One region of the Streptomyces sp. B8-7 genome, then DNA from elsewhere that is predicted to be linked to it. Evidence: predicted binding sites of a transcription regulator. Region 1 holds the regulator's gene; the other holds the start of a gene.
What was found. Region 1 encodes HrcA, which represses chaperone genes, less so after heat shock. Its sites were predicted from a motif close to TTNGCACTCNGNNNNNCNGAGTGCNAA; they were not measured.
Positions count from the first base shown of each region.

Region 2: groL (chaperonin GroEL) is a predicted target of HrcA. The motif match lies at 1,073-1,099, and genes of this name have one in related genera.

Region 1 is NZ_JBYRRL010000001.1:803,530-810,576, reverse strand. It holds gene AC5K6T_RS03395 (nitronate monooxygenase) at 1-172, opposite strand, end outside; gene dnaJ (molecular chaperone DnaJ) at 410-1,546, opposite strand; gene hrcA (heat-inducible transcriptional repressor HrcA) at 1,547-2,563, opposite strand; gene AC5K6T_RS03380 (MBL fold metallo-hydrolase) at 2,916-3,647, shown strand; gene AC5K6T_RS03375 (DUF3097 domain-containing protein) at 3,679-4,557, shown strand; gene hemW (radical SAM family heme chaperone HemW) at 4,902-6,134, opposite strand; gene AC5K6T_RS03365 (SpoIIE family protein phosphatase) at 6,390-7,047, opposite strand, start outside.
Region 2 is NZ_JBYRRL010000006.1:444,126-451,172, reverse strand. It holds gene AC5K6T_RS30210 (MoaD/ThiS family protein) at 1-79, shown strand, start outside; gene AC5K6T_RS30205 (cold-shock protein) at 531-734, shown strand; gene groL (chaperonin GroEL) at 1,227-2,849, shown strand; gene AC5K6T_RS30195 (hypothetical protein) at 3,057-3,620, opposite strand; gene AC5K6T_RS30190 (PTS transporter subunit EIIC) at 4,208-5,701, opposite strand; gene murQ (N-acetylmuramic acid 6-phosphate etherase) at 5,717-6,643, opposite strand; gene AC5K6T_RS30180 (MurR/RpiR family transcriptional regulator) at 7,033-7,047, opposite strand, start outside.

The DNA of each region.
Region 1 (7,047 bases):
GCAGCTGCTTGATCTCCTGGTACATGCCGTCCGCCGTCTTGTACCCGGCGGCCAGGAACCCGAGCCCTCCGGCCTCGGACACGGCGGCGGCGAGCTGCGGCACGGAGACACCGCCCGCCATCGGTGCCTGCACTATCGGAAGCGGGGCGAGATCGGTCAGCGCGGAGGACATGACCGCATGGTGCCATGTCCCCCGGACAAGTCCGAATCGGGACTTCCGGCGGGTACGGGCCCGGCGCGGAGGCCTTGCGCCGGCCCGTCCGGGGCGTGTTGCGAAAGGCGCGCCGGCCGCCCGGAGGCGGGCCGGGCGGGACGGTCGCCGGCCGCCCCGGCCCCGCGACACGACGCGCCGCGGGGCCGGGGCGGCCGCGCGCGGTCCGCGAGGACGCCGCGCGCGGGGGCCGACGGCTCAGCGGCCGTTGAAGGCGTCCTTCAGCCGTGAGAACAGGCCCTGCTGCCCCGGCTGGAACTGCCCCTGCGGGCGCTCCTCGCCGCGCAGCTTGGCCAGTTCGCGCAGCAGCCGCTCCTGCTCGGGGTCCAGCTTGTTCGGCGTCTGCACCTCGACGTGCACGACGAGGTCGCCGCGGCCGCCGCCGCGCAGGTGGGTGACGCCCCGGCCGTGCAGCGGGATCGACTGGCCGGACTGGGTGCCGGGCCGGATGTCGACCTCCTCCATGCCGTCCAGCGTCTCCAGCGGCACCTTCGTGCCGAGGGCCGCCGCGGTCATCGGGATGGTCACCGTGCAGTGCAGGTCGTCGCCGCGCCGCTGGAACGTCGAGTGCGGCAGCTCGTGGATCTCCACGTACAGGTCGCCGGCCGGGCCGCCGCCGGGGCCGACCTCGCCCTCGCCGGCCAGCTGGATGCGGGTGCCGTTGTCGACGCCGGCCGGGATCTTCACCGTCAGGGTCCGGCGGGAGCGGACCCGGCCGTCACCCGCGCACTCCGGGCAGGGGGTCGGCACGACGGTGCCGAAGCCCTGGCACTGCGGGCAGGGCCGCGAGGTCATGACCTGGCCCAGGAAGGACCGGGTGACCTGGGAGACCTCGCCGCGGCCGCGGCACATGTCGCAGGTCTGCGGGGAGGTGCCCGGCGCCGCGCCCTCGCCGCTGCACGTGGTGCAGACGACCGCGGTGTCGACCTGGATGTCCTTGGTGGTGCCGAAGGCGGCCTCGTCGAGCTCGACCTCGATCCGGATCATCGCGTCCTGGCCGCGGCGGGTGCGCGAGCGCGGGCCGCGCTGCGACGCCGTGCCGAAGAACGCGTCCATGATGTCGGAGAAGTTGCCGAAGCCGCCGGCTCCGAAGCCGCCCGCACCGGCCCCGCCGGCCTGCGTGAGGGGGTCGCCGCCGAGGTCGTAGACCTGCTTCTTCTGCGGGTCCGAGAGCACCTCGTAGGCGGCGTTGATCTCCTTGAACCGCTCCTGGGTCTTCGGATCGGGGTTGACGTCCGGATGCAGCTCGCGCGCGAGCCGCCGGAAGGCCTTCTTGATCTCGTCCTGCGAGGCGTCGCGGCGCACGCCGAGAACGGCGTAGTAGTCCGTGGCCACTTACGACTCCGCCAGGATCTGTCCGACGTACCGTGCCACTGCGCGTACCGCTCCCATCGTTCCCGGGTAATCCATGCGGGTCGGGCCGACCACGCCGAGCTTGGCGACTGCCTCGCCGCCCGAACCGTAGCCCACCGACACCACCGAAGTGGAGTTGAGCCCCTCATGGGCGTTCTCGTGACCGATGCGCACGGTCACGCCCGGATCCTTCGCCTCGCCCAGCAGCTTGAGGAGCACGACCTGCTCCTCCAGGGCCTCCAGGACGGGGCGGATGGTGAGGGGGAAGTCATGTCCGAAGCGGGTCAGATTGGCGGTGCCGCCGATCATCAGCCGTTCCTCGGTCTGCTCGACGAGCGTCTCCAGCAGGGTGGAGAGCACCGTCTGGACGGCGCCGCGGTCCTCCGGCTCGAAGCCCTCCGGCAGGTCCTGCACCAGCTGCGGCACGTCCGTGAAGCGGCGGCCCGCGACCCGGCTGTTCAGCCGCGCCCTGAGGTCCGCGAGGGAGGTCTCCCCGAACGGGGCCGGACAGTCGACCATCCGCTGCTCGACCCGCCCGGTGTCCGTGATCAGCACCAGCATCACGCGCGCCGGAGCCATCGCCAGCAGTTCCACGTGCCGCACCGTGGACCGGGTCAGCGACGGGTACTGCACGACGGCCACCTGCCGGGTGAGCTGCGCGAGCAGCCGCACCGTGCGGGCCACGACGTCGTCCAGGTCGACCGCGCCGTCGAGGAAGTTCTGGATCGCGCGCCGCTCCGGTGCGGTGAGCGGCTTGACCTCGGCGAGCTTGTCGACGAAGAGCCGGTAGCCCTTGTCGGTGGGGATACGCCCGGCACTGGTGTGCGGCTGCGCGATGAAGCCCTCGTCCTCCAGGGCCGCCATGTCGTTGCGCACGGTCGCCGGGGACACCCCGAGGCTGTGCCGCTCGGTGAGCGCCTTGGAACCGACCGGCTCCTCGGTGCCCACGTAGTCCTGGACGATGGCGCGCAGCACCTGCAGCCTTCGTTCACTGAGCATCGCGCACACCTCCAGCTCTCGTCATGGTCGGCGCCCGGCCCCTGCGGGCCCCTCCGGTCACGGGGCCTGGCACTCGGAGCAGACGAGTGCCAGCCTCACCGGCCCAGTGTACGGCCGTCGGGTGGCCCCGCGGCAAGGCAGGTCGCGTCCGGCGGCGCCCTGCGCGGGGACACCTCCGGTGCGGCGGCCGGCACGGTCCACCGGGACGTCCCGGCCGTCCGGCGGGGTGCACCCCCCGCGGCGGGGCGTCACCCGGGTACGGGCCGTACCGGGGTGACGCGACGACGCGGCGGTGCCGTGCCGGGCGGCGCGACCCGGTGAACCTCTCCGGTCGCAGCACTAGCGTTGCCGTATGACCGTGACTTGGGAAGAGCTGGGGTGGGAGCGGCTGGCCCCGGGGGTGGGCCGGTGCCGGCTGCCGGGGTGGGACTGCACGGCGGGGCTGGTCGTCGGCGAGGGGGCGGCGCTGCTGATCGACGCGGGTTCGAGCCTCTCCGAGGGGGCTCTGCTGCGGACCCGGGCCGAGTGGCTGTCCGGCGGCGGTGTGACCCATCTCGCTCTCACCCACCCGCACTTCGACCATGTCTTCGGGGCGGCGGCGTTCGCGGACGCGGAGGTGTTCGGCGCGGTGGGCGTGGACGCAGCGCTCAGCGGCGCGCGGGCGCGCAGCGAGCTGTACGCGGACGCGGTCCGCAACGGGCTGGCCGAGGAAGTCGCGCGGGAGGCCGCGGACGCGCTGGCCGCTCCGCGCCACCACGTCACCGGGGAGTGGACGCTCGACCTCGGCGGCGGCCGCCAGGTCCTGCTGGCGAACGTGGGGCCGGGCCACACCGCCCACGATCTGGCGGTTCTGGTGCCCGGCTCGCCGGAGACCGTGTTCTGCGGCGACCTCGTCGAGGAGTCCGGCGCGCCGCAGGCGGGCCCGGACGCCGTGCCGTCCCGCTGGCCGGACGCCCTGGACCGGCTGCTGGCCCTGGGCGGTGAGGACGCACTGTACGTCCCCGGACACGGTGCGGTGGTGGACGCCGGGTTCGTGCGGCGGCAGCGGGACGAGCTGGCGGACCGCTTCGGCGTGTCGCTCTGACCGGGCGGGCGCTTCTCCTATCGTCATCCGAATGCGCCCACCCGCCTCCCGCCGCCGCCCTCCCGCCGAGGGCCCCTCGGGCCCGCGCCCCCGCGCGTACTCCCCCGACCTGACCCCGCCGTGGAAGAAACCCGCCGCCGTACCGGAGGTCCCCGCCGAGCCGGGCCTGGTGGTAGAGGAGCCGACGACCGGCTTCTGCGGCGCGGTGATCCGCTGCGAGGCGGGCACGGTGACCCTGGAGGACCGCTTCGGCAAGCACCGGGTGTTCCCGCTGGAGCCGCGCGGCTTCCTGCTGGAGGGCAGGGCGGTGACGCTGGTCCGCCCCGCCCCGGGACCGGCCCGCCCGGCCCGTACGGCGTCCGGGTCCATCGCCGTCCCCGGGGCGCGGGCGCGGGTGGCCCGTGCGGGCCGGATCTATGTCGAGGGGCGCCACGACGCGGAGCTCGTGGAGCAGGTCTGGGGCGACGACCTGCGCATCGAGGGCGTGGTCGTGGAGTACCTGGAGGGCGTGGACGACCTGCCGTCGGTCGTGGCGGAGTTCGCGCCCGGCCCCGACGCCCGCCTCGGCGTCCTCGTCGACCACCTCCTGCCGGGCACGAAGGAGTGGCGGATCGCGCAGCAGGTGACCGGCGAGCACGCCCTGGTGGTGGGGCACCCGTACATCGACATCTGGGAGGCCGTGAAACCGTCCTGCCTCGGCATCCCGGGCTGGCCGCAGGTCCCCCGCGGGCAGGACTGGAAGACCGGCGTGTGCCGGGCGCTGGGCTGGCCGCCGGAGAACACCGGGGCGGTGTGGCAGGCCATCCTGAAGCGGGTGGGGTCCTACCGGGACCTGGAGCCGGAGCTGCTGGGCCGCGTCGAGGAACTCATCGACTTCGTCACGGCCGGCGGTGACGCCGGACCCCGGTAGCGCGGCGGGGCTGTCCCTTCCGGTCCCGCCCCATCCCGCCCCATCCCGCCCCGACCCGCCCCGTTTCGGTCCCGTTTCGGTCCCGCCCCCTCCGGTTCCGCCCGCATGTCCGTCCCGCCCTGCCCCGTTCCGCCCTACCTCGCCTTGTCCCGTCCCGTCCGCGGCCGTCCCGCTCCGCCTTGCCCCGTTCGCCGCCGTCCGTCCCGCCCTGCCCCGCCTCACCCCGCGCCCGTCCGCGGCCGTCCGTCCCGCTCCGCCTCGCCCTGTCCGCCGCCGTCCGTCCCGCCTGGCCCTGCCCTGCCTCGGACTGAGCTGTTCCGGCCTGTGCGGCTCACCTGTGCGGCTCAGTCGACCAGGTCCCTGACCACCGCGTCCGCGAGCAGTCGCCCGCGCAGTGTCAGCACCGCGCGCCCCTCGTCGTACGGCCGCTGCTCCAGCAGGCCCTCGGCCAGTGCCCGGCGCGCGGCCGCGAGTCCCCGTTCGCGCAGCAGGGTCAGCGGCGCACCCTCGCGCAGCCGCAGCTCCAGCAGGATCCGCTCGACCCGCCGGTCCTCCTCGGCCAGCACCTCCCGGCCGGCGCCCGGTGAGCGGCCCCCGGCGAGTGCGGCCGCGTACCCGCCGGGGTGCTTGACGTTCCACCAGCGCACCCCGCCGACGTGGCTGTGGGCGCCGGGGCCCGCGCCCCACCAGTCGGCGCCGCGCCAGTACAGCTCGTTGTGGAGGCAGCGGGCGGCCGGGGAGGTGGCCCAGTTCGAGACCTCGTACCAGTCGAAGCCGGCCTGCGCGAGCACCGAGTCGGCGATGAGGTAGCGGTCGGCGTGGACGTCGTCGTCCGTCATCGGGACCTCGCCGCGGCGGATGCGGTGCGCCAGCCGGGTGCCCTCCTCGACGATCAGCGCGTAGGCCGACACATGGTCGGGTCCGGCTCCCAGCGCGGCCTCCAGCGAGGCCCGCCAGTCGTCGTCGGACTCGCCGGGGGTGCCGTAGATGAGGTCCAGGTTGATGTGGTCGAAGCCCACGGCCCGGGCCTCGCCCACGCAGGCCTCCGGCCGGCCGGGGGTGTGGGTGCGGTCGAGGACGTCGAGCACGTGCCTGCGGGCACTCTGCATGCCGAAGGAGATCCGGTTGAAGCCGCCCTCGCGCAGGGCGCTCAGATAGGCGGGGTCGACGGAGTCGGGGTTGGCCTCGGTGGTGACCTCGGCGTCGGGCGCCAGGCCGAACTCGTCGCGGACCGCGTCCAGCATCCGCACCAGGTCCGCGGCGGGCAGCAGGGTCGGGGTGCCGCCGCCGACGAACACCGTACGGACCTCGCGCGGGTCGTCGCCGAGCACCTTGCGGGCCAGGCGGATCTCGTCGGCCAGGGTCTCGGCGTAGTTGTCGCGGGAGGCGAGGACACCGCCGGTGCCGCGCAGTTCCGTCGCGGTGTACGTGTTGAAGTCGCAGTAGCCGCAGCGGGTCGCGCAGTAGGGAACGTGCAGGTAGAAGCCGAGGGGCCGGTCGGCGGCCCGGGCGAGCGCGGCGGCGGGCAGCGCGCCGTCGGCGGGGACGGGCTCGCCGTCGGGGAGTGCGGAGGGCATGTCCTCCAGTGTCCCTCATACGTCCGGTACGCCCGTGCCCCCTCGCGGACGCCCCTCGCGGACGCCCCTCGCGGACGCACCTCGCGGGGGGGGGACGCCTCCCGGGGACGGCGCCCGCCGTCCGTACGCGCTCCCGTGGCGCCCCCCGGTGCCTGCGTGCAGCTGTGACGCCGGTGCGTGCGCCGCGCCTGTGACGCCGGTGCGAGCGCCGCTCGGGCCCGGCGCCCCTCGGGCCCGCGCCGCTGTGGGACGGCCTCACTCCGCCTGCAGCACCAGCAGCGCCAGGTCGTCCTCGGGGGGCAGGACCCCGAAGTCGTGCACGAGCCGGCGGATGCGCTCGGCGATGAGCCCGGCGTCGAGGCCCGCGCAGCTCGCCAGGGCGGCGGCGAGGCCGTCGGCGTCGTCGAACTGGCGGGACCCGTCACGCCGCTCGGTCACCCCGTCCGTGACGCACAGCAGGCTGTCGCCGGGCAGCAGTTCCAGGGTGTCGCTGGTGTAGGTCTCGTCCTCCACGACGCCGAGCAGGGTCTGCGGCCGAGCGACCGTGCGGACCCCGCCGTCCGGGCCGAGCAGCAGGGGCAGCGGGTGTCCGGCGGCGGCGAGGGTGCAGCGCAGGCCGCCGCCGTCGAGCAGGACCAGCTCCCCGTACAGCAGGGACAGGAAGCGGGTCTGGGGGCCGTCGCCGGGCGGTACCGGACCCGCCAGGGCGCGGGCGGCGGCGTCGGCGGCCTCGGTGGCGTCGTCGAGGAGCAGCTGGTTGAGGCGGTCCAGGACGTCCGCGACGCGGTACCCCTCGCGGGCCAGCAGCCGCAGCCAGGGCCGGGCCAGGCCGATCACCACGGCGGCCTCGGGGCCCTTGCCCTGGACGTCGCCGACGGCGAAGCACCAGCGGCCGTCACCGGCCGGGAACAGG
Region 2 (7,047 bases), on a different contig from region 1:
GCGCTTCGAGCAGGGGCTGGCGACCGCGACGCCGGACGGTGCGGGCGTCTCCATCATCCCGGCCGTCGCGGGCGGCTGAGCCCTGCGTCGTTACCGACGGTAAGGGTGATTACGGAACGTTCACCGAATTGCCCCCTCCGTGAGAGAAGCGGAGGGGGCAATTCTGCATGGTTGAGCACGATAGGCTGAGGGAAGCCGCCGCTTCTCGCATGCCGGGCGCATATGAGTTTCGCCGGGCGCCGCACGCGGAGAACCGATGAGAAGTAGCCAAAGTGCGCGGCGGTTTCGCGCCTTTCACCCCCTTTGTGTGGCCCGACTTGCCCAGAATTCGGGTGAATTCTGGGTAAATTCCCGACCAGTCGCGTCCTGAATTCTCGTCCGATTGACCTGTTGCAGACGGCAGTTGGACAGATACATTCAGCCGCGGTCGACGCGTTCCGGCGCACGCCCCCGGTCAATGGTGGGGTGAGGTCTGACCCGGGTCCGCGAAGTGTGGATCTGTGCAAGGGCCAGTAATAGGGGAGTTAGGCATGGCTCAGGGCACCGTCAAGTGGTTCAACGCGGAGAAGGGGTACGGCTTCATCGCGGTCGACGGTGGTGCGGACGTCTTCGTCCACTACAGCGCGATTCAGATGGACGGCTACCGCACCCTGGAAGAGGGCCAGCGGGTCGAGTTCGAGATCTCGCAGGGCCAGAAAGGCCCGCAGGCCGACATGGTTCGCGTCACCGCCTGAACGTTCTTTTCACGAAGGGCCCGCACCCCGGGGGTGCGGGCCCTTCGGCCGTTCCCGGCCCCGGGTGCGGGCGTGGCCCCTGCCGCTGTCCGCGCGCCGGGCCCGCCCGGTCCCCCCGCGCCGGCCTGCCGGACCTGCCACGCCTGCCGGGCCTGCCGGACCCGCGCCGGGCCGCCGTCCCGGCCGGTGCGCGGGCCGTCCCGGGGCCGGCCCGTGCGGGCATGCGGAGGGCGCGCGAAGGCCGCGCCGCCCGCCGTCGGTGTTCGCGCCGGGCGGAGCGCCGTGCCCGATCGCCGGAGCCGCTTGCACTCGACAGGGGCGAGTGCTAATCATTGGCGTTAGCACTCTGAAGGTGAGAGTGACAACGAAGGACCGGGTCGGTGAGGCCCGCAGGCCGGGTGGGGCAAGGAACCACGAGGCCCGCGAGCCGTCCGTCGCGGGCGCGGGCGCGGTCCGAAGGAATCACCCCCAGTCCTGGAGGGACCACTTCACATGGCCAAGATCATCGCGTTCGACGAGGAGGCGCGGCGCGGCCTCGAGCGCGGCATGAACCAGCTCGCGGACGCCGTCAAGGTGACGCTCGGCCCCAAGGGCCGCAACGTCGTCCTCGAGAAGAAGTGGGGCGCCCCCACGATCACCAACGATGGTGTCTCCATCGCCAAGGAGATCGAGCTCGAGGACCCGTACGAGAAGATCGGCGCCGAGCTGGTCAAGGAAGTCGCCAAGAAGACGGACGACGTCGCCGGCGACGGCACGACCACCGCCACCGTCCTCGCCCAGGCCCTGGTCCGCGAGGGCCTGCGCAACGTGGCCGCGGGTGCCAACCCGATGGCCCTCAAGCGCGGCATCGAGAAGGCCGTCGAGGCCGTCTCCGGTGCGCTGCTCGACCAGGCCAAGGAGGTCGAGACCAAGGAGCAGATCGCCTCCACCGCCTCCATCTCCGCCGCCGACACGGCGATCGGCGAGCTGATCGCCGAGGCCATGGACAAGGTCGGCAAGGAAGGCGTCATCACCGTCGAGGAGTCGCAGACCTTCGGTCTGGAGCTCGAGCTCACCGAGGGCATGCGCTTCGACAAGGGCTACATCTCCGCCTACTTCGCGACCGACATGGAGCGGATGGAGGCGTCGCTCGAGGACCCGTACATCCTCATCGCCAACTCCAAGATCTCCTCGGTCAAGGACCTCCTCCCGCTCCTGGAGAAGGTCATGCAGTCGGGCAAGCCGCTGCTGATCATCGCCGAGGACGTCGAGGGCGAGGCCCTGTCGACCCTGGTCGTCAACAAGATCCGCGGCACCTTCAAGTCCGTCGCGGTCAAGGCCCCGGGCTTCGGCGACCGCCGCAAGGCCATGCTCGGCGACATCGCCATCCTCACCGGTGGCGAGGTCATCTCCGAGGAGGTCGGCCTCAAGCTCGAGAACGCGTCCCTGGACCTCCTGGGCCGCGCCCGCAAGGTCGTCATCACCAAGGACGAGACCACCATCGTCGACGGTGCCGGCTCCTCCGACCAGGTCAACGGCCGCGTCAACCAGATCCGCGCCGAGATCGAGAACAGCGACTCCGACTACGACCGCGAGAAGCTCCAGGAGCGCCTGGCCAAGCTCGCCGGCGGCGTCGCGGTCATCAAGGCCGGTGCCGCCACCGAGGTCGAGCTCAAGGAGCGCAAGCACCGCATCGAGGACGCCGTGCGCAACGCCAAGGCGGCCGTCGAGGAGGGCATCGTCGCCGGTGGCGGCGTGGCGCTGCTCCAGGCCTCCGGTGTCTTCGAGAAGCTGGAGCTGGACGGCGACGAGGCCACCGGTGCCGCCGCGGTCAAGCTCGCGCTTGAGGCCCCGCTCAAGCAGATCGCCGTCAACGCCGGCCTTGAGGGCGGCGTCGTGGTGGAGAAGGTCCGCAACCTCACCCCGGGCCACGGCCTCAACGCCGCGACCGGCGAGTACGTCGACCTGGTCGCCGAGGGCATCATCGACCCGGCGAAGGTGACCCGTTCCGCGCTGCAGAACGCCGCCTCCATCGCCGCGCTGTTCCTGACCACCGAGGCCGTCATCGCCGACAAGCCGGAGAAGGCCGCCGCGCCGGCCGGCGGCGGCATGCCGGGCGGTGACATGGACTTCTGATCGGCCTCACGGCCGATCGACCGTCCACGCACGGACCGAGGGCGGCACTCCCTGGCGGGGGTGCCGCCCTCGGGCGTGCACGGGCTGAGCCGAGCGCTGCCGCCGCGGCGGCCCGGCACCGGTGCCGCGAGCCGCACCGGCGGAGGAACGACCCCGGCCTGCTGACCGGCCGGCCCCGCACCGTGCGGGGGGACCGGCGCGGGCCGGTCACAGGCCGGGCGGCTCGGCGTCCGTACGGACCGGGGTGCCCCACACCCGCAGCACCTCGTAGTCGGTGAACTCGTGCACCAGCCGGTAGGCCGGGGCCGGCCGGGAGCCGCGCCGCTGCGCGGCCAGATACAGCTCGGCCTCCCGCCGGTCGCGGCGGGGCGTCCCGCACAGCTGCCACTCCTGCCCGTTCCACCGCTCCGGCAGCCACCGCTGCTGGGGCTGCGGACGGTCGCCGCGCACCCCGTACCGGGAGGGCGCGCTCTCCGCGGCGCGCGGCGCGCCCGGGCCGTTGATCTCGGCCCGCCGGGCGGCCCGGCGCCGGGTCTCGCAGAGCAGGCACAGGTCGGGGGCGGCCGAGTCGACGGGCCCGTTCGGATGCTCGGCGCAGCGGGTGGCCGGTGCCGGGCCGGACAGGCTCTCGTCCAGCAGGTCCACGGCCCGCCGCAGGTCCGCCCGCATCTCCCGCAGCCGCGCGTCGGAGGTCTCGGCGGTCAGCGCCTCCCCGTGCTCCCCGAGCACACGCAGGGCACGGCCGAGGGCGGTGAGCTGGGCGTGGTTCATGGTGCCCCAGGGTAGGCGGTCGGGCGCGGACCGGACGGCCCCGCCTCCGCCTCCGCCGGCCGGCCCGCCTCGGCCGGTCCGCCTCCGCCGGCCGGTCCGCCTCCGTCTCGGCCTCCGTGGGATGGTCCGCCCCGCTTCCGCCCGCCCCTCCGTCGCCTGCCTCCGTCGGCCGGTCCGCCTCCGCCTCCGTCGGATGGCGCGCCTCCGTGGGATGGTCCGCCCCGCTTCCGCCCGCCCCTCCGTCGCCTGCCTCCGTCGGCCGGTCCGCCTCCGTCGCCTGCCTCCGCCGGCCGGTCCGCCTCCGTCTCGGCCTCCGCCGGCCGGTCCGCCTCCGCCGGCCGGTCCGCCTCCGCCGGCCGGTTCGCCTCCGCAAGCCGGCCCGCCTCGGCCTCGGCCTCCGTGGGATGGTCCGCCCCGCTTCCGCCCGCTCCTCCGTCGCCTGCCTCCGCCGGCCGGTCCGCCTCGGCAGGTCCGCCTCCGTAAGCCGGCCCGCCTCCGTGGGATGGTCCGCCCCGCTTCCGTCCGGCCCTCTCGTCGCCCGGCCTCCGTCGCCCGCCCGCGTCACGCGACCCGCGGCCGGGCCTCCGTCAGCCCCGTCCCGTCATCTCCGGCCCCGGGCCTCGCAGTCCGGCCGCGGGCTCCGGTGGTCCGGCCCCCGAGTCCCGCGGTCCGGACCCCGAGGGCGGCAGCCCCGCCCCGCTGGCGTAGGTCGCCGCGAAGCCCACCGCGTACGCCGTGGCCAGGCCGCCGGCGTAGATCGCCGCGGTGACCAGCAGGCCCCGGTCGCCCGCCAGCAGCGGGAACAGGGCCCAGCCCGACGGGCCGATCGCGGCCGCCCCGACCCGGTCGCCCAGCATCGCGAACAGGCCCACGAAGCCTCCGCCCGCGGCGCCGCCCGCGCATGCCGTCAGGAAGGGACGCCCCAGCGGCAGGGACACCCCGTAGATGAGGGGTTCGCCGATGCCCAGCAGCCCCGCGGGCAGCGCCGACCTGATCGTCGTCCGCAGGGACGCGTCGTGGTGGTGCCGTACGTACACCGCGGCGGCCGCGCCCACCTGCCCGGCGCCGGCCATCGCGAGGACGGGCAGCAGCACCGTGTAGCCCTGCTGCTCGATCAGGGTGGTGTGCAGCGGGATCAGGGCCTGGTGCAGGCCCAGCATCACCAGCGGCAGGAACAGACCGCCCAGCACCAGCCCCGCCAGGACGCCGGTCGTCGCCAGCAGCCAGTTCGCCGCCGTACCGACGGCCGTGGCGACCGTGCCCGCCGCGTACATCAGTCCGTACAGCGTCGCCAGGCCTGCCACCAGCACCGTCAGGGCCGGGGTGAGCAGCACGTCCAGCGTCGGGGGGACGTGCCGGTGGCACCACTTCTCCACCCGCGTGCCCAGCAGCGCCGCCGCCAGCGCGCCGAGGACGCCGCCCTGGCCGGGGGAGAGGGGCAGGCCGAAGGCGGTCACCTCGCTCACCCCCGGGTACACCACGACCGCCGCCACCGCGCCGCCCAGCACGGGCGTTCCGCCGAACTCCCTGGCGGTGTTGTGGCCGACGAACACCGCGAGCAGCGCCATGAACCCCGAGGCGATCGCGGTCAGCGCCGGCAGCAGGCCGGGCAGCCATCCGGTGTTGCGGAGCAGGCCGCCCACGCCCGCGAGGACGCCGCAGCCGATCAGGGCGGGGATCAGCGGCACGAAGATGTCCGCCACCCGGCGCAGCGCCGTCTTCAGCGGGGTGGCGTTGCGGCGCCGCCGCTCCGCGCGCAACGCCGCTCCCCGTGCGGCGAGCTCCGCGGCGGTGCCGTCCCGCGCGGCCAGCAGCTCCTCGAACGCCGCCGTCACCTGCGCCACCGCGCCCGGCCCGAGCACGACCTGGCAGGTGCCGTCGGTGACGACACCCAGCACGCCCGGGAGGGCGCGCAGCGCGGCCTCGTCGGCCCGTGCGGGGTCGGCGAGGTCGAGCCGCAGCCGGGTCATGCAGTGGGCGACGGAGGTGACGTTGCCGGGGCCGCCGACCAGCGGCAGGAGGGCGGCGGCGAGGGCCTGCGGGGTGCCGGGGCGGGGACCGTCTGCGGAACGAGGGCGCATCCCCCGAGCGTCGCGTCAGCGCGCCGCCACGGCCAGCGCGGCACGCAGGTGCCCGCCGGACTCCTCCAGAAGGCGGGCGGCCGTCGGGCCGTCCACCCCGGCCAGGATGGTCAGCACGGCATCCTTGACCTCGCCGCCGGTGGCGGTCAGCGCCGTCTCGATCTCCTCGTCCTGCGCGCCGGTGGCCAGCGCCACGATGCGGCGGGAGCGGGCACGCAGCTTGTCGTTGGAGGCGCGGACGTCGACCATCAGGTTTCCGTAGGTCTTGCCCAGGCGGATCATGGTGATGGTCGAGATCATGTTGAGGACGAGCTTCTGCGCGGTGCCGGCCTTCAGCCGGGTCGACCCGGTGATCAGCTCGGGCCCGGTGGTGATCTCGATGCCGTGTTCCGCGGCGGCCGCGAGGGCGCTGTCCGCGTTGCCGGACAGGCCCACGGTCAGCGCGCCGCGTGCCCGCGCGTGGGTCACGGCGCCCACGGCGTAGGGGGTGCGGCCGGACGCCGAGATGCCGACCACCGTGTCGTCGGCGGTCAGCCCGAGCGCGTCCAGTTCCCCGCGGGCCAGCTCCGCGGAGTCCTCCGCACCCTCCACCGAGGTCACCATCGCCTGCGGGCCGCCCGCGATCAGGCCGGTCACCTGGCCGGGAGCGGTGTTGAAGGTGGGCGGGCACTCGGAGGCGTCCAGGACACCGAGGCGGCCCGCGGTGCCCGCGCCCGCGTAGACCAGGCGGCCGCCCCGCGCCATCCGGTCGGCGACGGCGTCGACGGCCCGGGCGATCTGCGGCAGCCGCGCCGCCACCGCCGCCGGCACGGTCGCGTCTGCGGCGTTCATCAGACGGGCGATGTCCAGGGTGGGCAGCCGGTCGATGTCGGCGAGGTCCGGGCGGAAGGCTTCGGTGCCGAGTGCGTCGAGGGTGGTGCGGAGGTCCTGCGGGCTGGTCATGGCGCGGCTCTCTTCGGTGTGCGGACCGTCGGGTGGTGCAGGTGATGTGGTGCGAATGTGGTGTGAATGTGGAGCGAGGGTGTGCGAACGGTGTCGGTGGTGCGGGTGGTGCGGGTGGTGCCGGTCGTGCGAGCGGGGGCAGGTGTGGCAGAGGGCGCGGGCAGGGCGGCCGGTGCGGTGGGGCGGACCGCACCGGCGGTGCGGGACCGCCTGGGGTGTCCGGGACGTGGAGGGAGGGGTGACGGGGGAGGCGCCGCACGGCCGGTGCGGCGTTCCCGGGCGGGCGGCCCGCGCGGAGGCGGCCCGGGTGCTCGCACCCGGCCCCGCACCGCGGCGGCTTTCCGTCCGCGGGCGGGGCGGTCCCGCGCGCGGCGGCCGGAACCGGGCCGTCAGCGGCGGTGCCG